One region of the Streptomyces sp. NPDC104307 genome, then DNA from elsewhere that is predicted to be linked to it. Evidence: riboswitches for the same ligand, from Rfam matches in the RefSeq annotation. Region 1 holds a riboswitch; the other holds the start of a gene.
What was found. Region 1 has a riboswitch for cobalamin ahead of ACZ601_RS17000 (hypothetical protein). Riboswitches for the same ligand answer to the same signal wherever they lie in the genome.
Positions count from the first base shown of each region.

Region 2: another riboswitch for cobalamin. It lies ahead of ACZ601_RS04945 (FecCD family ABC transporter permease); the one in region 1 lies ahead of ACZ601_RS17000 (hypothetical protein).

Region 1 covers NZ_JBVJMU010000005.1:424,756-435,538, reverse strand. Annotated here, with positions in the region: gene ACZ601_RS17005 (prenyltransferase/squalene oxidase repeat-containing protein) at 1-2,350, opposite strand, end outside; cobalamin riboswitch at 2,738-2,877, shown strand; gene ACZ601_RS17000 (hypothetical protein) at 2,980-4,392, shown strand; gene tsaD (tRNA (adenosine(37)-N6)-threonylcarbamoyltransferase complex transferase subunit TsaD) at 4,519-5,586, shown strand; gene ACZ601_RS16990 (ROK family transcriptional regulator) at 5,720-6,910, shown strand; gene ACZ601_RS16985 (extracellular solute-binding protein) at 6,979-8,304, shown strand; gene ACZ601_RS16980 (carbohydrate ABC transporter permease) at 8,291-9,325, shown strand; gene ACZ601_RS16975 (carbohydrate ABC transporter permease) at 9,322-10,197, shown strand; gene ACZ601_RS16970 (beta-N-acetylhexosaminidase) at 10,206-10,783, shown strand, end outside.
Region 2 covers NZ_JBVJMU010000001.1:1,213,783-1,224,565, reverse strand. Annotated here, with positions in the region: gene ACZ601_RS04965 (vWA domain-containing protein) at 1-3,237, shown strand, start outside; gene ACZ601_RS04960 (hypothetical protein) at 3,234-5,108, shown strand; gene ACZ601_RS04955 (TetR/AcrR family transcriptional regulator) at 5,135-5,728, opposite strand; gene ACZ601_RS04950 (MFS transporter) at 5,786-7,102, opposite strand; cobalamin riboswitch at 7,345-7,490, shown strand; gene ACZ601_RS04945 (FecCD family ABC transporter permease) at 7,593-8,702, shown strand; gene ACZ601_RS04940 (ABC transporter ATP-binding protein) at 8,702-9,484, shown strand; gene ACZ601_RS04935 (ABC transporter substrate-binding protein) at 9,500-10,531, shown strand; partial or broken gene ACZ601_RS04930 (hypothetical protein) at 10,651-10,783, shown strand, end outside.

The DNA of each region.
Region 1 (10,783 bases):
CGTTGAAGCCGCCGTCCGTGTTCTGCTGGCCCGCGAGGAACTTCCGCGCCTTGGCGATCTCGGAGGCGTACCGCTCCGCGTCCAGCGAGAGCCCCTGGACCGCGAGGGCGGCCGAGTTGACGGAGTTTCCGGCCGCGCCGGGGAAGCCGCCGTCGGGAAGCTGCTCGCCCGCGATCCAGCCGAGCGCCTTGTCCACGGCCTTGTCCGCCTTCTCACCACCGGCCAGGTCCAGGGCCATGGCGGCGATGGCGGTGGAGTCGACGTCGGAGTCGCCCGTGGCGGGGATCAGGCTGGGCCAGGCACCGCTGCCGTGCTGGAGGCTCCGCAGGTAGGCGACCGGCGCCTGGGCTGCCTGCTTCTCGTCGGCGCGCACCTGGGCCATGACGGCCAGGGACTGGGAGAAGACCGAAGGGGCGTAGGTGTAGGCGCCCTTGGCCGCGCAGCTGCGGTCCGGAGCCTTGCTCGGCCCGGCGCACACCGCCTTGCCGAGCGCGGCGATGAGGTCCTTGCCGCCGAAGGAGCGAGGATCTCGGCCCACCGCTTCGGCGAGCAGGGCGGCCTTGCCGATGGAACCGCCGAGCGCGTACTTCGTTCCCGTACCGGTCCAGTCCTGGAGGGTCCGGCCGGCCCCGTCCTTCCCGCCCTTGTCGAGGAAGTCGACGATGCCGCGGAGCTTGTCGTTGTTCATGCCGGTCGCCACGAGGGCGTAGGCGCCGTCGATGGTGAGCCCGAAGTCCGCGCGGCCCGTGCCGTCTCCGTAGTACTGGCCCTGCTTGAGGTTGGCCGCACGGGTGAGGTAGGCGACGCCCTTCTTCAGGTCCGGGCCCTTACCGGCCGGAAGGGCCGGGTCCGTGGTGGGCGGTTCAGTCACCGGCGGCTCTGTGGCCGGCGGGTCCGTGGTCGGCGGGTCCGTCGGGTCCGGCTTCTTCGTCGTCAGGCGGGTGAGGTCGGTGTCCGCGCCGGCCAGGACCGCTGGGCCGGTCGCGTAGAGCGCCGGATCCGTGGCGGCCTCCTCGAACCCGAAGCCGCCGCCGTCCAGTTGCTCACGCGAGAGCCAGGAGACGGCCGCGTCGGCCCTAGTGGTGTCGCCCAGCGCGCGCAGCGCCTGCGCCGCGTACGCGGTGGCGTGGACACTGCCGGTCGTGGAACCCGTGTAGCCGGGGAACGCCCCGTCCTCGCGCTGGGTCTTCTCCAGATACGTACGCGCCTTCGCCACGACGGCGTCCTGTCCTGCGGCCTCGCGCAGGGCCAGAACCACCAGGCCGGTGACGGCGGGATCGCCGTCGCAGTACTCGCCGGGGCGAATCAGGATGCTGGTGACGCCGCCGTCGTCGCACTGGAGCTGGGTCAGCCGCTCGACGGCCGCCACCGGAGGCGTCGCACCGGAGCGCAGTACGGCGAGGAGCGCGAGTGCCTGGCCGTCGCCGTACGAGGCGTTGCGGAAGTCGCCCTTGGCGGAGCAACCGGGGGTGTAGGTGCCCGATTCGGGGCCGGTGACGCAGATGTTGGCCAGCAGGTCGGCGATCAGGTCGTGGCCGCCGAAGTGGTGCGGGTCGCCTTCTGTGATCTCCGCTACGAGCGCGAGCCGGGCTGCCGCGGTGGCGTCCGGGGCCTGGTCCTTGCCTGCGGCGTAGGCGTAGTCGTCGGCGTGCGTACCGAGGAAGGCGGTGATCCTGTCGAGGTTCGCGCTGTCGCCGCCCGCCGCCGCGAGGGCGTAGGCCGCCTCTGTGGTCAACAGATAGTTCGGGGTGTCGGCTCCGTCGTCGACGACGCGTTCGCCGTCCTTGAGCGCGCCGTCGACCCAGCCGGCCGCGCCCTTGATGTCGATCTCACCGGGCGCGACGGTGGGTGTGCCGCCGGGATCGGGGGTCTCGGCGCCGCCCTGGGCGCGTACCTGGTCCGGGGTGAAGGTCGGCTTGCCGGTCGTGCCCCCGATGTCGGTGCCGCCGAACACCCAGGCGTCGACGTCACCGTCCTTGGGCTTGCGGTCCATGGCGCCGTACTGGCTGTAGGTCCACTTGTTCTGGCCCGGCGAGGCGAGCCAGTAGGACCAGTAGGCGGTGGCCGGCGGGGTGAGGACGCAGGACTCCTTCGCCTTGGTCGGGTACTGCGTTCCGGCGCCGAGACCTATGCGGCAGATGAAGGCGGGGCCGTCGTGCTGGGTGCCCTCTGTGGTGAACCCCGCCTCGTGGAGCAGTTCGTAGCCGGTCGTCGGCGTCGTGTCGCAGCCGCGCTCGACCTTGCCGCCGAAGGGGCCGAAGTCGACCGCGACGATCGCGCCCTTGGTGGCCGTGCAGTCCCCGAGGGGGTCGGCCGAGGCCGGGGTGCCCGTGCCGAGCGTCAAGCACATGGCAAGCAGGAGGAATGCCACTGATACCAGGGACAGGAAGATTCTGGTTCCCGGCTTCCGGTCTGTTCGCTGTGCGGTCCCCACCGCGGCCCCCTCGTTCTGTCTCCGTGGGGACACGAACGTGGCTGAGCCCACCGCGACCACGCGTGGTTCACCGCATGGCGGGGCTGGTCGACCACGCCGTAGTCCGCGACGGCGCTTCTCGCTGCAGATCAGGCCCCAGGTAATCCGGCTCGCCCGGCAATGCCGGGCCTACGGTTGCGGGTCAGCGCCGGGTTTCGACCGGCTTCCCCTGGGACTCAGTGCTTATCAGGCGGATTGGAGCACGCTTGCGCACACAACGTCAAGAAGGGGCCGCGCTCCGTTCGGAGTGGGATGGGGGGCTGCTGACAGGACGGCTTCGCCTGGGGTAGCGTCCTGGGCTGCCACATGGGGGAACCCGGTGAGAGCCCGGGGCTGACGCGCAGCGGTGTGGGACGGCTGGGGGCCGTTCCGAGCCCGAATGCCCATGGCGGCGGTGCATCACAGGAAGCCGGTCCACGCGTTCGGGCGGCGGCCCTGCCCCCTGCCGCCCTTCTTCGGGCCGGACGCGGGCCCGGTCGGCGCGCCCCTCATCCCAGGAGCAGGCCATGTCCCGTCCTTCGGTCTCACCCCGTCTTGTGTTCACAGCAGCCGTCTCCCTCGGGGCTCTGTGTCTGAGTGTCCTGCCGGCGGCGGCCACCGCCACACCGGCCCAGATCGCCACCTCGAAGACGAACGGTGTCGCGTATCTCAAGTCCCTGCAGGCAGCCGACGGTTCGTACGCCTCGGGCGGACTGTCCAACGAGTGGGCGTTCAGCGCCCTGGCCTCCGCCGGAACCGCGGCGGTGGACGTCACACCCGGCGGCGACGCCTCGAAGAACGCGAGATCGGTCTACCGCGCCCTGCTCGCCACGGCGAGCTGGCCGTCGGCGGCGCCTGTGGTCACCGACTACGAACGCGCCACGCTCAACGCCTACGCGGCCGGTATCGACCCGGCCAGGGTCTCCGCCTCCCGCAACCTGATCGGTGACATCTACGGCTATTGGCAGAACGCCGAGCCCGGCTACTTCGGCCCGTCCGCCAACTTCAACGGCACCGTCTTCGCGGCCCTGGCCCTCGGCGGTGCCAGGACCCAGGCCGGTGCCCAGCGGATACCCCAGGCCCTGCGCGACTCGCTCGTCACCCGCATCCGCGCCAACCAGCACAACGACGGCGGCTGGAACTTCAGCAAGGCCGAAGGCGATCCGGCGGCGCTCGCCGCCACCAGTGACATCGACATGACCGGCGCCGCGATGGCCGCGCTCTGCGTCTCCGGTGTCCCGGGCACCGACACGGACATCACGCAGGCCAAGGCGTTCCTCAAGAGCAAACTGGTGCCCACGAGCGGCGCCTTCAACGCGATGTTCGGCGTCAACACCGACTCCAACGGCTGGGCGGTCTCCGGCCTGAACGCCTGCGGCATCAACCCGCAGACCGGTGACTTCCTCACCTCCGCCGGCAAGACCCCGGTCGACTTCCTGATCAGCCAGCAGTTCAGCCCCGGCGGCGGCTTCAAGTACCTGCCCGGCGACACCGCGCCCTCCGCATACGCCTCCATCGACGGACTGCGCGCCGTCGCCGGCGGAGGCTTCACCGCCGCTCCCCCGGCCCCGGTCACGAGCGGCGCGCCCCAGTGGGTGGCGCAGTCCGCCTTCACCCCGGGCACCGCAACGAAACTGGCCCTGACCGTGGACGACGGCGCGGGCGGCCTGAAGGTGTGCTCCGTCGCCTTCACCCCCACGGGGACCACAACGACGCTCGGCGCCGTCCTGGACGCGGCGACGGCCGGGGCGACCCCGTCCGGCTGCGTGAGCGGCGTGACTCCCTCCTCGGGAACGGGCGCGATCACGGCACTCAACGGCAAGGCGAACAGCGGGACGAACACGTGGAAGGTCAGCAGCGACGGCTCGGCGTTCGCCGGAGCGACCCGCGCGAAGGTGGTCAACGCCGGTGACACGATCGCCCTGCGCAGGGGCGCCTGACCGACCCTGGTGCCTGACCGGCCCGGGTGCCTGACCGGCCCGGGTGCCTGACCGACCCGGGTGAGCTTCGACGTATCCTTATTGCACATAGCTTGCAATTAGCCAGTTCGTGCAGAAAGGTACGCCATGGAGTCCCGGGTGGTGCTCGGCATCGAGTCCTCGTGCGACGAGACCGGCGCAGGCCTCGTGCGGAACGGGCGCCTGCTCGGGCACTCGGTGGCGTCGAGCATGGACGAGCACGCCCGGTTCGGCGGAGTGGTGCCGGAGATCGCGGCGCGGGCGCACCTGCACGCGTTCACACCTGTCGTGCGGGAGGCCCTGGACCGGGCGGGGCTGCGGATGGCGGACATCGGTGCCGTCACGGTCACCACCGGCCCCGGGCTGTCGGGGGCGCTCCAGGTGGGGCTCGCCGGGGCGAAGACCCTGGCGTTCTCGCTCGGGGTGCCGCTGTACGGGGTGCATCACCTGGCCGGGCACGTGGCTGCCGACACCCTGGAGCACGGGCCGCTGCCCGACCCCTGCATGGTGCTGATCGTCTCCGGTGGCCACACCTCCCTGCTGCTCGTCCGGGATCTGGCCCGTGACCCGATCACACACCTGGGCGACACCATCGACGACGCGGCCGGCGAGTGCTTCGACAAGGTGGCCCGGGTGTTCGGGCTGCCCTACCCGGGCGGGCCGGCCATCGACCGGGCCGCCCGGGACGGCGATCCGCGTGCCGTGGCGTTCCCGCGCCCGCTGTCCGGCCCGAGGGACTCACGTCATGACTTCTCGTTCTCCGGGCTGAAGACCTCCGCCGCCCGCTGGGCCGAGCGGTACCGGCTGCGCGGCGAGGAACTGCCGCTGGCGGACGGGGCCGCCTCACTCCAGGAGGCCGTGGCCGACGTGCTGACGCGCAAGGCGGTCGCCGCCTGCCGTGAGCACGGCGTGGACACCCTGGTCGTGGTGGGCGGAGTGGCCGCCAACTCCCGTGTCCGGGCTCTCGCGGAGGAACGCTGCCTCGCCGCCGGCATCACGCTGCGGGTCCCGCCGCCGAAGCTGTGCACCGACAACGGGGCGATGATCGCCTCGGTCGGAGACCTCCTGGTCCGGGCGGGAGCCGAACCCGCACCCCTGGACGTCTCCATCGACCCGTCCGCACCCCTGGAGTACGCCGCGCTGCATCCCGTCGCCCGTGTGGCCAAGGCCGCCTGACGGTCCGCTCCAGCACGACGACGGCCACGGCCGTGGCCGAAAAACACCCGTCCACCCCCTTGACGGTGGCAGACATGCGACTGACTATCTAAAGCATCTTAAGTAAAGCCACTTTAGGAAGCAGTCGCACTCCATGGGCGAATCCGCCGTTCCCCCTGCCGGACCCCTCCGTCCGCAGCGCAGCCTGCTCCAGGTACCGGCGCTGCCGCGCCGGCCTCCGGAGCGGCAGAAGGCGAGCACGCTGGACAGCCGGGTGCACAACCGGTCGCTGGTGCTGGCGACGCTGTACCACGAAGGACCCAAGAGCCGTTCGGAGATCGCGCGGGCGTCCGGGCTGACCGCGCCGACGATCTCCGCGCTCGTCGCGGATCTTGAGGAGGACGGGCTCGTCGCCGACATCGGCCCCCGGCAGGGCGGCGCACGGCTCGGCAAGCCCGCGAGTCTCGTGCGCATCGAGGACGACGCGGTGAACCTCGTGGTCCTGGACCTGTCGCACAGCAACCGGTTCAGCGGCGCGGTGCTCAATCTGCGGGGCGAGGCCGTCGAGCGCCGGGACGTGCCGCTCGGCGATGCCCTGGGCACGGCCGCCCACGAACTGGTGCTCCGGCTCACCGAGGAGCTGATCGAGGCGGCGCCCCGGCGGGTGCTGGGGATCGGCGTCGGCTCGCCGGGCATCATCGACGACACCGGGGTCATCCGTCTCGCCGCCCATCTCGGCTGGACGGGCCTCCCGTTGGCGGCCGAGCTGACCGAACGCTTCGGCATCCCGGCGTACGTCGGCAACGACGTGAACCTGGCGGCGCTCGGGGTACTGCACTTCCGGGACGCGCGGACCCAGAACCTCATGGTGATCTCGATCGAGCACGGCGTCGGCGCGGGACTGATCGTCGGCGGCGAGCGGGTCGAGGGGGAGCAGTTCGCGGCGGGCGAGATCGGTCACGTCACCGTGGACGAGCGCGGTGAGCTGTGCATGTGCGGGCGGCGCGGCTGCCTCGATCTGTCCATCGACGCCGGGCACCTGAGGCGGCGTCTCGATCTGGCGCCCGAGGAGCGGTGGCCGGCCCTGCGGGCAGCGGCGGGCCGGGCGCTGGGCACCGTACTCGCCCCGATCATCAGCGTCCTGAACCTGAACGAGATCGTGCTGACCGGCCCCCCCGAGCTGGTCGACGGGGAGTTCCTCGACGCCGCGCTGGAGGTCGTACGGGCCCGCACGCTCGGCCCGGTCAACGCCGCTCTCGACATCCGTTCCCTCGCCGGGGACAACGATCTGATCCTGCTCGGCGGCGCGTGCCTGGTACTCGCCGGTGAGCTCGGGGTGCTCTGACCCGGACTCACCCCCCTGTCCGCACCCTTCTCCTTGCTTGAAACCGCCTCATAATCACAGGAGTTGCGATGAAACACTCAAGGTTCGCCGTGGCCGGCGCCCTCGGCCTGGCTTCCGCTCTCACCCTGACGGCCTGCAACGGCTCCGGGACGGGCGGCGCGGGCGGCGGTGAGCAGAAGGTCTCCGACGCGAAGGGGGAAGGCAAGACCCTCACCGTGTGGATCATGCAGGACGACTACTCCCCCGAGTCGCTCAAGGCGATGAAGCAGGAGTTCTCCGCGAAGACCGGTGCCGGGGTCACGATCGAGACCCAGAGCTGGGACGGCATCGCCACCAAGCTCACGACGGCGCTGGCCACCGACAGCCCGCCGGACGTCCTCGATCTCGGTAACACCCAGGTCGCGAGCTACGCCTCCAGCGGCGGCCTGTTGGATCTGACCCCGTACGCCAAGGACCTCAGGCAGGGCCAGAAATGGCTTCCCGGCCTGGAGGAGCCCTCGACGGTCGACGGCAGGCTGTACGCCGTGCCGGGCTTCGCCGCCGCCCGCGCGGTGATCTACAACAAGACGATGTGGGCGAAGGCCGGCGTCAAGAAGGCACCGAAGACCTACGCCGAGCTCACCGCGGCGCTCGGGAAGGTCGGGGCGGCCAACAAGGCGTCCGACTTCTCCCCGTTCTACCTGCCCGGCCAGCACTGGGCCACCGGGCTGCAGTTCATCTGGGACGCGGGTGGCGAGATAGCCACCGAGCAAGGCGCCACGTGGTCGGCCGGCGTCGGTTCCGCCAAGGCTCAGGCCGGTCTCGCCGAGTTCAAGAAGTTCCAGAACCTGTACTCCGCGCCCGCCTCCCGTACCGCCGATCCGCAGAACCCGGACCAGCTCCAGGTGTTCGCCGACGGCAAGGCAGGCGCCATCACCGCGACCAGCGGGCAGATCGCCCAGATCGAGAAGGCCAACCCCGAGCTCACCGACGCCGATCTCGGCTCCTTCCCGCTGCCCGGCACCTCGGGCAAGGCCCAGCCGGTGATGCTGGGCGGCGCCGTATGGGGCGTGGCGGCCAAGAGCAGGCAGCAGGACCTGGCGCTCCAGTGGATGAAGACCGCCGCGAGCCCCGGCATCCAGGACACGTGGATCGGCGGGCACGACGGCTGGAATCCGAACAGCGCCGAAGCGAACGAGAAGGCCTTGGCCAAAGCCGCCCCGCTCAAGAAGGGCTTCTTCGAAGCCGCGCTGAATTCGCGGGCCACTCCGGCAAGCCCGAAGTGGGCCTCGCTGGAGGCCGACAAGTCCGTCAACCAGCTGTTCTCCGGAGTCGCCTCCGGCAAGAAGTCCCCGGCCGACGCGGCCCGGAACTTCGACGCCGCGGTGGACAAGGCACTCAATGCGGCCGGCTGACGGAGCGGGCCGCCCCCGCACGTCCGGCGCCCACGACCTGCTCACCGAGGATCCGGGACCCGCGACAACGCCGCCCGCCGGCAGTCCGCTCGACGCGGTTCGTCCGGCGGAGCCGGGGAAGCGGCCGAGGCACCGACGGCAGTGGGCGGTGGTGTGGCTGCTCTCACCGGCCGGGCTGGTGATGGCCGTCTTCAGCGTGGCGCCGGTCCTGTTCCTGGTCTTCACCTCGTTCACGGACTACAGCCAACGCACGCTCTTCACAGGCGAGTTCAGCATGGTCGGCACTCGGAACTACGCCGACATGTTCCACGACCCGGAGTTCTGGAAGTCGCTGGTGCGCAGCGTGCTGTTCACCGTGGCGATGGTCGCGGGCAGCATCGTGACGGGCGTGGGCGTGGCCCAGCTGCTCACCCGGCTGCGCACCGCGATGCGCATGACGGTGACGGTCGTGCTGATCTTCGCCTGGGCCATGCCGAACGTCGCTTCCTCCCTGGTGTGGAAGTGGCTGTTCCAGCCGGGCTACGGGGTCGTCAACTGGCTGCTGACCCAGGTCCACGTGTTCGGCGACATGACCAATACCGACTGGGGCCAGAACGCCTCTCTCGCGTATCTCTCGATCTGGTCGCTGGTGGTCTGGCAGGCGGTGCCGTTCATCGCGCTGACCCTGTACGCGGCGCTCACGCAGCTGCCCCTGGAGCTGCCGGAGGCCGCGCGGCTGGACGGGGCGGGCGAGTGGCGGGTGTGGTGGTCGGTCACACTGCCCTTCCTGCGGCCGACCCTGCTCCTCGTCACGATCATGTCGGTGATCTGGGACTTCAACGTCTTCAACCAGATCTGGCTGGTCTCGGCGGGCGGCCCCGACAACGCGACGAGCACGCTCGGGATCTTCGCCTACAAGACGGCGTTCGTGTCCTTCCGGATCGGCCAGGGCGCGGCCCTGTCGGTCATCACCACCGCGATCCTGCTGGGGATCACCGCCGTGTACATCCGCAATCTGCTTCGCTCGGGGGAGGACCTGTGAGAAGCCGTACGGGACACCGGGTGAAGAGCCGTCCGTTCCGGGCGGGGAGCCCACGGGGCGGATGGCTGAACAACACGCTCGCCATCGTCTTCTGCCTCGTGTGGATCTTCCCTGTCTACTGGATGGTCAACACCGCCTTCAAGGCACGCTCCGAGGCGATGACGCCGACGCCGCACTTCTGGCCGTCCTCCCCCACGCTGCGCAACTTCAACGCGGCGATCAACCAGACCGGCTTCCTGACCGACCTGCGCAACAGTCTGATCGTGGTGGGCGGCGCCGTGCTGCTCGCCGTGGTCCTGGGGGCGTTCGCCGCGGCCGCACTGTCCCGGTTCCGCTTCCGGGGCCGGCGCACCATCATGGTGTCGATCCTGATCGTGCAGATGCTGCCGATCACGGCGCTGCTCATCCCGACCTTCCTGATCTTCAACGAGATCGGGCTGCTCGGTACGTACATCGGGCTGGTCCTCGCTTACGTGGCCACCGTGCTGCCCTTCTCGATCTGGGTGATGCGCGGGTTCTTCATCACGATCCCGGCGGAGATCGAGGAGGCCGCACGGCTCGACGGCGCGACCACCTGGCAGACCCTGACCCGGATCCTCTTCCCCCTGGTGGCGCCGGGCCTGATCGCGTCCAGCGTCTTCGCGTTCATCACGGCGTGGAACGACTATCTGGTCGCCTACACCTTCATGAAGGACCAGGACCACTACACGCTGCCCGTCTGGCTGGCGTCGTTCTCCACTCCTGCCACCGGTACCGACTTCGGCGGCCAGATGGCCGGCTCGGTGCTCTTCTCGCTGCCGGTGGTCGTCTTCTTCCTGATCATCCAACGCAAGCTGGTGTCCGGCATGTCCGCCGGAGCCGTGAAGGGATGACCCCCACCATGCTCCTTCTCCCCCGCCCCCGCTCGGTCGCGTCCGGCGACGGCGCGTTCTCGCTGGACACGTCCACCTGGATCAGCGCGCCCGCTGAACTGGAGCCGACCGCCCGCTGGTTGCAGTCGGTACTGCGTCCGGCGACCGGACTGGCACTGCCGGTGACCGCAGGCTCAGAACCCGCCCCGGCCGGCTCCGCGCTGGCGCTGACCCTGGATCCGCGCCTCCCCGCCGAGGGCTACCGCCTGGTCTGCGGTCCGGGCGGCGTCACCATCACGGGCGGCGACACCGCCGGTGTCTTCTACGGCTGCCAGACCCTGCGCCAGCTCCTGCCGCCGCAGATCTACCGTGCCGCCGAGGTGGCCGGGGTGAGCTGGGCGGTGCCCTGCGGCACCGTCGAGGACTCGCCACGTTTCCGCTGGCGCGGCACGATGCTGGACGTGGCCCGGCACTTCATGCCCAAGCACGACGTGCTCCGCTTCCTCGACCTGCTGGCGACGCACCGCATCAACACGCTCCATCTGCACCTGACCGACGACCAGGGCTGGCGGGTGGAGATCCTGCGGCACCCACGGCTGACCGAGGT
Region 2 (10,783 bases), on a different contig from region 1:
CGTGCGGCCCTGCTCACCGGCTGGGCACTGCGCCACGAGTCCGAGGCGCGGGGCGGGGTGCACCGTACGGACCTGGCGCGCGAGGCGTGGATGCGCGGACACGTCGCGCAGGCCCTGGCGAGCGGGCAACGGCCCGCCGTGGTGGTGGGCGCCTTCCACGCCCCGGCGCTGCTGCCGTCCGCCATGGGGGCTGCTGGGGGCGCGGGGGCTGCCGGGGTCTCCGGGGCTGCTGGGGCGGCCGGGGTTAACGGAACCGCCGGAACAGCCGGAACAGCCGGAACCGCCGGGGCCGCCGGGGCCGCCGGAACAGCCGGAACAGCCGGAACCGCCGGGGCCGCCGGAACCGCCGGGGCCACTGGCCCAGCCGCCTGCACGGTCTCCCTGATCCCGTACACGTACCCGCTGCTCGACTCGCGGTCCGGCTACCCGGCCGGCATCCGGGACCCGGAGTGGCAGCACACCGTCCTGGACGCCGCCGGGGACCCGGCCGCGCTGCACGAGGCACTGATCCGCACCGCGGTCCGCATCTGCGCCGCCCTGCGGGAACAGGGCCACCCCTACGGCCCGGCGGACGGCCGGGAGATCGTCCGGGTCGCCGGTGATCTGGCCCGCCTGCGCGACCTGCCCGCCCCCGGCCGAGGCGAACTCCTGGAGGCCGTGCAGACGGTGCTGGGGCGCGGCGAGACCTACGGCACGGGACGCGCCGTCGCCCTGGCCCTCGAACGCGTACTCGTCGGAACCCGCACCGGCCGCCCAGCCCCCGCCGCCCCGCGCAGCGGGCTGGCCCCCGCCGTCGAGGCCGCGGCCGCGGCGCTCGCCCTCCCCGGTCCGCAGGACGCGCACGAGAAGACCCCGCGCGACCTCCGGCTCGACCCGGCGCGCTCCACCCTGGACGGGCGTCGCGAACTGCTGCTGCGCAGGCTGACGGTGTGCGGCATCCCCTACGCGCAGGAGCAGCGGGTGTCCGGCGCGGCGGGCACCGAAGGGCTCACCACGCGCTGGCAGGTGCGGTGGACCCCGGCGACGGCCGCGATGCTCACCGCGGCCGGGGCCCGCGGCGTCACCCCGGTCCAGGCGGCCGAGGGCGTGCTGCGGCAGCGGCACGCGGCGGAGTGCGCGGCGGACGGTCCGACGGCCGCCCAGGTCGTCCGGGGCCTCACGGAGGCCGCCGAGTGCGGGCTCCCCGCCCTGGCCGATGAACGGCTGACGGAGCTGACGTCCGTACTCCCCGCGAGCGGCACCCTTCCCGAACTCCTGGGCGGGCTCGACCTGCTGGACCGCATCGCGGCCGGCCACCTGCCGGGCCCGGCCGCGTCCGACGGCTACCAGGACCCGGATGCCACCGCCGCCGCCCGTGCCGCCCGCACCGCGCACGCGGCCGAACTCCTGACCTCGGCCGCGGTCCGCCAGGTCGACGGACTGACCGGCTCGGAGGAGCCCGGGGACGCGCGGGCGCTGCTCGAACTGTCCCAGCGGGCCGACCGGGTGGGCGGCATCCGGCTCACCGACGCCCTCGCCCGGCTGGCCGCGGACGGGACGCCGTTGATCGCCGCGGCCGCCGGAGCGGTCAGGGTGCTCACGGGCCACGAAGAGGCAGAGAGCTTCGGGGGGCGTGTCGCCTCCTGGGTGGACGGAGCCGTGGACGGCGCCTCCCGGGCCGCGCTCACCGCCCGCCTCACCGGCGTCCTGACGGTGGCGGGCCCGCTGCTGACCGTCGGCGTCGGCGCCCTGGACCCGTTGTTGCACCGGGTCGTCGAGCTGGACGACACCGCGTTCCTGGCCCGGCTGCCGGCCCTGCGAGGTGGCTTCGACACCCTGAGCCCGGCCGCCCGGGACCGGCTGCTGGACACCGTCGAGGAGCGGCTGGGCGAACGGGTGGACGACCTCGACGCGGATGATCCGGCGGAGCTGGCCCGCCGGACGGCCGCCGACCTCGCGGCCCGCGAGCTCCTGACCGGCCTCGGCCTGCCCGTCCCGCCACCCGCGCACGACGACCGCCTCCCACCGCTGCCCGCCGCAACCTGCCCCACCAGCGGAGCCGCAACCGAGTCCACCCCCGCACCGGCCACCGCGCCCATCACCGATGCCGCCCCCGAGCCCATCACCGACGCCACCCCCACGCGGACCCTCGCCTCCGCCGACCGGTGGCGGCTCGTGCTCGGCCGGCGCTCGGACCGGCTGCCGTCCGGCGCCGCCCGCCTGGCGACCGCTCTGGACGAGCTCTACGGTGCGGGACACGGGGAGGGATCCCGGGGCGGCCTGCCCGGTCCCGGTGGCGGCTCGGGCGGCGGCCGGGAACCCTCGTTCCCCGGTGTCCGCGAGTGGTCGGAGGAACTGGCCGCGCTGTTCGGCCCCGGCGTCCGCGAGGAGGTCCTCGCCGCCGCGGCCGGGGCAGGCCGGCAGGACGTCCTCGCCGAACTCGACCCGGCGGCCGCCACCCCTTCCGTGGAACTGCTCAGGACGATCCTGCGGTACGCCGGTGGGCTCCCGGAGGCCCGACTCGCGGCGCTCCGGCCCCTGGTCGCCCGCCTGGTCGGCGAACTGACCCGGCAGCTCGCCACCCGGCTGCGCCCCGCCCTCACCGGTGCGATGACGGCCCGGCCCACCCGCCGCCCCGGTGGCCGTCTTGACCTGCCGCGCACGCTGCGCGCCAACCTGGCCACCGCCCGCCGGACGGCCGACGGAACGGTCCGGGTGATCCCCGAGAAGCCGGTGTTCCGCAGCCGCGCCCGCCGGTCGGCCGACTGGCGCCTGATCCTGGTCACGGACGTCTCCGGATCCATGGAGGCCTCCACGATCTGGTCCGCGCTGACCGCCTCCGTGCTCGCCGGGGTGCCGGCCCTTAGCACTCACTTCCTGGCCTTCTCCACGGAGGTCGTCGACCTCACCGGCCATGTTCACGACCCCCTCTCCCTCCTGCTGGAGGTGAGCGTGGGCGGGGGCACGCACATCGCCGCCGGGCTGCGGCACGCCCGCAGCCTGATCGAGGTGCCCTCGCGCACCCTCGTCGTCGTGATCAGCGACTTCGAGGAGGGCGCGCCGCTCGGCGGACTGCTGGCCGAGGTGCGGGCCCTGGTGACCACGGGCTGCCACGTCCTTGGGTGCGCCAGCCTCGACGACGCCGGCCGGCCCCGCTACTCGACGGGCGTCGCCGGTCAGCTGGTGGCCGCCGGTATGCCCGTGGCGGCCCTCAGCCCGCTCGAACTGGCCCGCTGGATAGGGGAGAAGACCGCATGACCGCCGCTCAGTTGCCACCCGTCGCGCCGGAGGTCACGGCCACGCTGGTGGAGGATCTCTCGCCCCGGCTGCGCAAGCGGCTGGACGCCGCGGTCACCAAACTCGGCGCCCGTCCGACATACCGCGACGGGGACACGGTGACGATCGAGGTCGACGACGAGACCGAGTTGCGCCTGCATGCCCCGAGCGGTGCGGTGGCGACGCCGGACGCCATCACCTGCGGCTGCCTCCTCGCCCCGGCATGCGTCCACCGCGCGGCCGCCGCCTGCGCCGCCCCCGTGGCGGACCCGGTGCCGGACCCCGCCGACCAGCCGGTCCCGGCTGCCCCGGAACCCGTCCCCGCGACGGACCCGGCCTCGGCGACGGGCCCCACCCCCGTAACGAACCACGCGCCCACGGCGGCCACCGCCACCCCGGACCCCGCCGCCCCGCCCGAGGTGGCGAGCCCCGCCCAGCGTGGAGCGGCCGACGCCCTGTGGGCGGCGGGCGCCGCCGTGCTGGAGGCCGGTGTCGACGGGGCCGGTGCCGTCACCCAGGCGGCCCTCCTCCGTGCCGCGCACACCGCCAGGCTCCGGCAGCTGCCGCGCGTCGCGGGCGCCGCGCTGTCCGTCGTCACGCTGCTGCGCGCGGCCCGCGCCGGGGACCCGTCCTACCGCACCGCGGAACTCGTCACCGCGCTGGCCGAACTCCTGGGCACCGCACACCGGGTGGCGGCGGCGTCCGGGGCCGAGCTGGCCACCGTCAGGGGCCGGGCGCGCCGTCCGTACAGCCCGGACGGTGCTCTGCGCCTGTACGGACTGTTCACCGAACCCGTGGTCACGGACTCGGGGCACGGCGGCGTCCGCACCTGGGTCGCCGGGGCCGACGGCCGCCTCTGCACGGTCGGCGACGTGGCACCCGGCGGCGTCGGGCGCGCTCTGGGCGTGGCCGACCGGGCGGTGCGCCTCGGGGACAGCGCGCTCACCCATCGGGAGCTGGGCCGGGCCGGTCTGGCGGTCTCGGGTGCCACGGTCTCACCGGACGGCAGACTGGGCGCGGGGAAGGGCGTCAAGGCCGTGACCGCCCGGGGCGCGGCGTGGACCGAGCCGCCGCTCGCAGCTCTGTGGGCGACACCGCCGTCCGAACAGGCCACCCGCGCCCTGCGGTCCACCTCCCGCTACGCGGACCCGGACGGCGGCGGCAGCGACCTGCTCTTCCTGGACGTCGAACTCCTCGGCGCCGTAAGGGAGTCCGGCGGCACCTGCCTGCTCGCGCGGTGCGAAGGCGGCATTGACGTCCGGCTCGCCGTCGCCGACGACGATCCCGCGCTGGCCCACCGCGACAACCTGATGCTGCTGGCTGCGGCGCCGGGGGCCCGGCTGAGGATCATCGGCCGCCTGGTGCCCGCCCTTCACCCCCGGCTCACCCTTCTCGCCTGCTCGCACCCCACCGGCGAGGGCACGATCGACCTCGGCCTCGACCGCCTGCGCCGCGCCGACCTCCCGGACCCGGCCGCCCCCGTCCACCTGGCGTCGCGCCGGCCCGGGGAGTCCGACGCGCACTCGCCCCTCTACCTCCTGGAGCGCCGGGTCGAACAGACGGTCCCGGCGGGCCGGGCCGCCCTCGGCATGCTCGGTGACGTCACCGCCGAGACCCGCCGCATCAGCCGTGCGGGCCTCCACACGGCCGCCGGGCTGCTGACCGCGCTGTGCGCCTCTGCGGCCCGCCGCGACCGGGACCACTTCGGCCGCCTCCTGCCTGCCGATACGGACGACTTCGCCCTGTACTGGCTCGCGGCCGCCCGTTATACGGCTGCCGTGGCCGAGTCCCTGTGCGCGGCGGCCTGGGGAGCCCCGCGGCCGGCCGGCGAAACGCCGTCACGCTCGCGGTAGGGGCCCGCGGGCGTACCGGGCGGCGTTCATGCCTCGGCGGGTGCGCCCGTGGCCGCCGCGATCAGGGCGGTCGCCGCGGCACGGGTGGCCGCGGCCACGCCGGAGCCGTGGTCCATCAGGGCGGAGATGCCGGCGCCGTCGTAGAGGATCTGGAGCTGGTGGCCCAGGGCGTCGGGGTCGGCGGCGCCCGCCTCGGTGGCGAGGCGGGTGAAGAGTCCGCGCATCCAGCCGCGGAAGCTGTCCGCCGCTTCCTGGACCAGTCCGCCGGGGCTGGCCTCCGCGCCGACGCGGATGAACGCGCAGCCGTGGAAGTCGGGCCGGTCGAACTGCCGTCCCTGGGAATCGAAGACCGCGAGCATCTGCTCGCGGGGCGTGTCGTGCTCCGCGACGGCCCGGGTGATCCGCTCTGCGGTGGCCGCGTGCCGGGTGTCCAGGTAGGCCCGGACGAGCTGCTCCTTGCCGCCGAAGGTGTTGTACAGCGACGCCTTGGCCACGCCCGCGTGCTCGATGACCCGGTCGATTCCGACGCTCTGCACGCCCTCGGCGTAGAACAGTTCGTCGGCGGCGGCGAGCAGGCGCTCGCGCGCCGACGGCTTCGCGGTGCTCCGGACACTCGCCATGGCGGTCACTCCTTCAGACAGATCTGTCTACATTATGCCCCGGCCCGGGGCCACCCCTCAGGCGCTGCCGCCGATCCGCTCGCCCGGCAGGACCGCCGCCCCGTCCCGGCCGCCGCGCACCAGCCCGAGCAGCGCGAACGCCGCGAGGACGATCACGGCGACGCCGTACTCCTGCGCGGTGGCGGCGAGTCCGCCCGCGTGGACGACGAGGAACCCGGCGATCACGGTGGGCACGCCCATCCCCAGGTAGGAGATGACGAAGAGCAGGGACAGCACCCCGGAACTCTCGTGCGGCCGGGCCAGCGGCATGACCGTACGGATGCCGCCCTGGAACCCGCTGCCGAAGCCGACGCCCGCGAGGGCGGTGCCGGCGAAGAAGCCGGTGGGGGAGGAGCCGCGGATCGAGGCGAGGGTGAGGGCCACCCCGGCGATCAGCGCGAGGATGCCGGTGAGCATCACCGTCCGGGTCGCCGCCTTGCGCAGGACCAGTACGGAGACGGCGGCCACCCCGGCGAGCACGAACAGGCTCAGCCCGCCCAGGACTTCGGACCCGGAACCGGTCAGCCGGCGCGCGAGGGACGGGCCCAGCGACCCGTACAGCCCGGCCAGCGCCCAGACGGCGAACAGCACCGGTGCGGCCACCAGCATCGGGCGGCGTACGGCGCGCGGCAGCTTGATCTCCGGGGCCAGGCTCGCCAGTGCCCCCGGCTTGCGGGTCACCGTCTCCGCCATCAGCGCGACGGCGACGGCCTGGACGACGAAGACCGCCAGCAGCCCCAGGTAGACCAGGTGCGTGGGGGCGGGCAGGAACTGGACGACGAGTCCGGAGACCAGCGCGCCGGTCGCCGTGCCGATGCCCGGGGCTACCGCGTTGGTGATCGTGCCGCGCGGCCGGTCGATGTCCATCATTCCCGCACCGATCGCGCCGAGCGCCGCGCCGGTCGACAGGCCCTGCACGATCCGGGCGGCCATCAGCGCCGGCACGCCGTCGGCGGTGGTGAACACGACCATCGAGAGGGCCTGCGCCGCCAGCGCGGCCAGCAGCACCGGCCGCCTGCCGACATGGTCGGAGAGCTTGCCCATGGTGAGCAGCCCGAGCAGCACGGCCACCGCGTAGACGCCGAAGACCACGGTCGTGGTGATCGGGTCGAAGCCCCATTCCGCCTGGTAGACCGCGTAGAGCGGAGTCGGTGCGCTGGAGGCCGCCAGGAACGAGATGGTGATCGAGGCGAGTACGTACAGCGCCACGTTCGGCGGCAGCCGCCGGCCCCGAGTGGATATGGCGGCGGGTATGGCAACGGATCCGGGGCCGGCGGGCGCCGCGTCCGATGCGCGGGCCGGTTTGGATATCGGGACGACCGAGGGATTCGTCATGACCATTCCCGTCCAGAGCATTGAGTAGACCTGTCTGTCTAGTTTCTTCAAAGAGGCTAGACAGACAGGTCTACTCAGGTCAAACGCGGTCGCGCACCGGCAGCCGCCAGTCCGAGCAGCAGACCGGGGTGGCCGTGCTCCGTCGCCCGTGTGGTGCTCCCGTCAGGGGCTTCTCCGGGTCGGGTCGGGGGCCGTTCAGGGGTGCTCGGGGGGTACTCCGGGGCGCCCGGGGCTCAGGGGCGAAAAGGAGGGCGCCGTGCCGTACCCGTAAGCTGATCACGCCCCGCGGGGGAAGTCCGGTCGAATTCCGGCGCTGACCCGCAACGGTAGGCGGAGCCCTCCTGATGGCTCCGCGAGCCCGATTACCCGCGGTGGTGAAGGCTCCTGTCAATTCGCCGTGGACTGCGAGAGGTGCTGCACAGGGCGCCTCGCGTCCGGGCCGCTCCTTCGATCGTGCAGGTGCACGGCCTGAGGTGAAAGCGATCCGACCGTGGTCACTCCCCTCGAACGCATACCCGCCCCGCCCTCGCGCGCGGCGCGCGCCGGTGGCGGGCCCGCCCCTCCCCGCCGCGTACCCCTGCCCCTGCTGGTGATCACGCTGTGTGTCCTGCTGCCGCTCTCCCTCGTCTGCGGCGCCGGAATCGGTGCCTCGGGGCTCTCCTGGGGAGAGGTGTCGCGCTACCTGTGGGCCGGCCTGACGGGACAGCGGATCGCTCCCGGCGAAGTCGCCGGATACACCATCGTGTGGGAGCTGCGCTTTCCACGAGCCGTGCTGGCCGCGGTCGTCGGAGCCGGACTGTCCGCGATCGGCGTCGCGGTCCAGGCCATGGTCCGCAACGCCCTGGCCGACCCGTTCGTCCTCGGCATCTCCTCCGGCGCCGCCGTCGGCGCGAACGCCGTACTCATCTTCGGGATCTTCGGCGCATTCGGTGTCTGGGCGCTGTCCACGGCGGCGTTCGTCGCCGCGCTCCTCGCGATGATGCTCGTATACGCGGTCGCCGGCACCGCGCGCGGACTGACCCCGCTGCGCCTGGTCCTGACGGGCACGGCCATGTACTACGGCTTCTCGGCCATCACGACGTTCATGGTGTTCGCCGCGGAACGGGGCGAGGCCGCCCGCTCCGCGATGATGTGGATGCTGGGCAGCCTCGGGGGCGCCACCTGGTCCTCCGTACCGATCGCCGCGGGCGCCACCATCGGCGGCCTCGCCCACCTCTGGTGGTCGGCGCGCCGGCTCAACGCCCTGGCGATGGGCGACGAGACCGCAGCCGCCCTGGGAGTGGACGCGGGCAGGCTGCGCAAGGAACTGTTCCTGGTCTCCGCAGCGGTCACCGGGGCACTGGTCGCGGTGAGCGGCGCGATCGGCTTCGTCGGGCTGATGGTCCCGCACGCCGCACGCATGCTGGTCGGCGCGGATCACCGCCGTCTGCTGGCCGTCGCACCGCTCGCGGGCGCCGTCCTGCTGATCTGGGTGGACATCCTCTCGCGCGTGCTGCTCGCCCCGGCCGAACTGCCGCTCGGCGTGCTGACCGCGATGATCGGCGTGCCGTGCTTCATCCTGCTCATGCGCCGCCGCTCCTACACCTTCGGGGGTGCGTGATGCGGATCGACATCGACGCGCTGACGGTCGAGATCGCCGGCGCGCGGCTGGTGGAGGACGTCACGCTGCGAGCGGGCGACGCTCAGCTCGTCGGCCTGGTGGGGCCCAACGGCAGCGGGAAGTCAACGCTGTTGCGCTGCGTCTACCGGGCGCTGAACCCCGCCACCGGAACCGTCCGGATCGGCGGCGAGGACCTGCACGCCCTGAGTCCGCGGGAGAGCGCCCGTCGGCTGGCCGCGCTTCCCCAGGAGTCGAGTCACGAGTTCGACTTCACCGTCGCCGAGATCGTGGCGATGGGAAGGATGCCGCACCAGGGACCGACGGCGCGCATGTCGGAGGAGGACCGGCGCACCTGTGAGGCGGCGCTGGCGGAGGTCGGGGCAGGCCACCTGGCCGACCGGGGCTTCCTGACCCTGTCCGGAGGCGAGAAGCAGCGGGTCCTGATCGCCCGCGCCATGGCGCAGCAGCCACGCGCGCTGGTGCTCGACGAGCCCACCAACCACCTGGACATCGCCCAGCAGCTGGAGGTACTGGCCCTGGTGCGTGCCAGCGGACTGACCGTGCTCACGGCGTTGCACGACCTCAATCTCGCCGCGCTCCACTGCGACGTCCTCCATGTCATCGACCGCGGCCGGATCGTCGCCTCGGGCGCCCCGCACGACGTACTCACCCCTGAACTGCTGGCCGAGGTCTTCGGCGTCCGGGCGCACCGCGTACCGCACCCGGAGACCGGCGCCGTACAGCTGATCTTCGACCGTCTCCTCCCCGTCGCCCGTTCCTAAGGAAGCACTGCCACCATGCCCAGCCCGATACGTCCTGCCGCAATCGGCCTCGCCCTCACCGCTGTCCTGGCCCTCAGTGGCTGCGGCGCCGAGATCACCCCACAGGACGGGAACGACGACAAGAGCGCACCCGCCGCCGGGGGCCACTACCCCGTGACCGTCGAGAACTGCGGTGAGAGGAAGACCTACGAGAAGGCCCCGCAGCGCGTGGTCACCAACGACGTCGGAATCACCGAGATCATGTTCGCCCTGGATCTCGAAGACCATATGGCGGGCTATGTGATGCCCGACGACAAGGGCGATCTGACATCCGTCCCCTGGAAGGGCGGCTACAAGAAGACCACCTGGCTGTCCAAGAAGACGATCAACAAGGAACTCGTCCTCGGCGCACGCGCCGACCTGGTCTTCGCGGGCTGGAACTACGGCTTCAACGAAGGGGACGGATTCACCCCGGCCGCCCTGAAGAAGGTGGGCGTCGACTCCTACCTGCTGAGCGAGTCGTGCCGCAACGGGCAGGGGAAGGCGCGAGGGGTGATGCCGCCGCTCGACGCGCTCTACACCGACCTCCGGAACCTGGGGAAGATCTTCGACGTCGAGAAGCGTGCCGAATCCCTGATCGCACGGTTCCGGAAGGAGGTCGCCCAGGCGCAGGCGACCGCCCTGAAGGGCGCCGACCGGCCGAGGGTGTTCCTCTACGACGACGGCCGCGACAAGCCGCTGACCTCGGGTGCCTACGCCGGACCGCACGACATCATCACCAGGGCCGGCGGCGACCACGTCATGAAGGACCTCAAGGACACCTGGACGACGGTGGGCTGGGAGACCGTCGTCGAGCGGGACCCCGAGGTGATCGTCATCAACAACTACGGGGACACCAGCGCGGAGCAGAAGCGGAAGTTCCTGGAGTCCTATCCGCCACTGGCCAATGTGTCGGCGATCAAGAACGACCGCATCGTGGTCCTCGACTACGTGGACCTCGTCGAGAGCCCGCGCAACCCGGCGGCCATCACCTCACTCGCGGCGGCTCTGCGGAAGGCCCGGAGCTGACCTGCGTCCGACCTGGGACAGCCCTGAGGTCTGCTTCCCGGCACCGCCGGCCCCGCCACCAGGGGCCGGCGGCCTACCCGTTCAACGGCGATCTCCCGGACTGCGACGGTCCGCCCCCGGTGACGGGCGAGGTGCGGGTACTGAAGACGGACGCCGATTCCGGTGCACCGCCGGCAGGCGCGGACTTCGAGCTGTGGCGGGAGACCAACGGGGTCGACGGCCTCCAGACCTCGGGCACGGACCCGGACACCC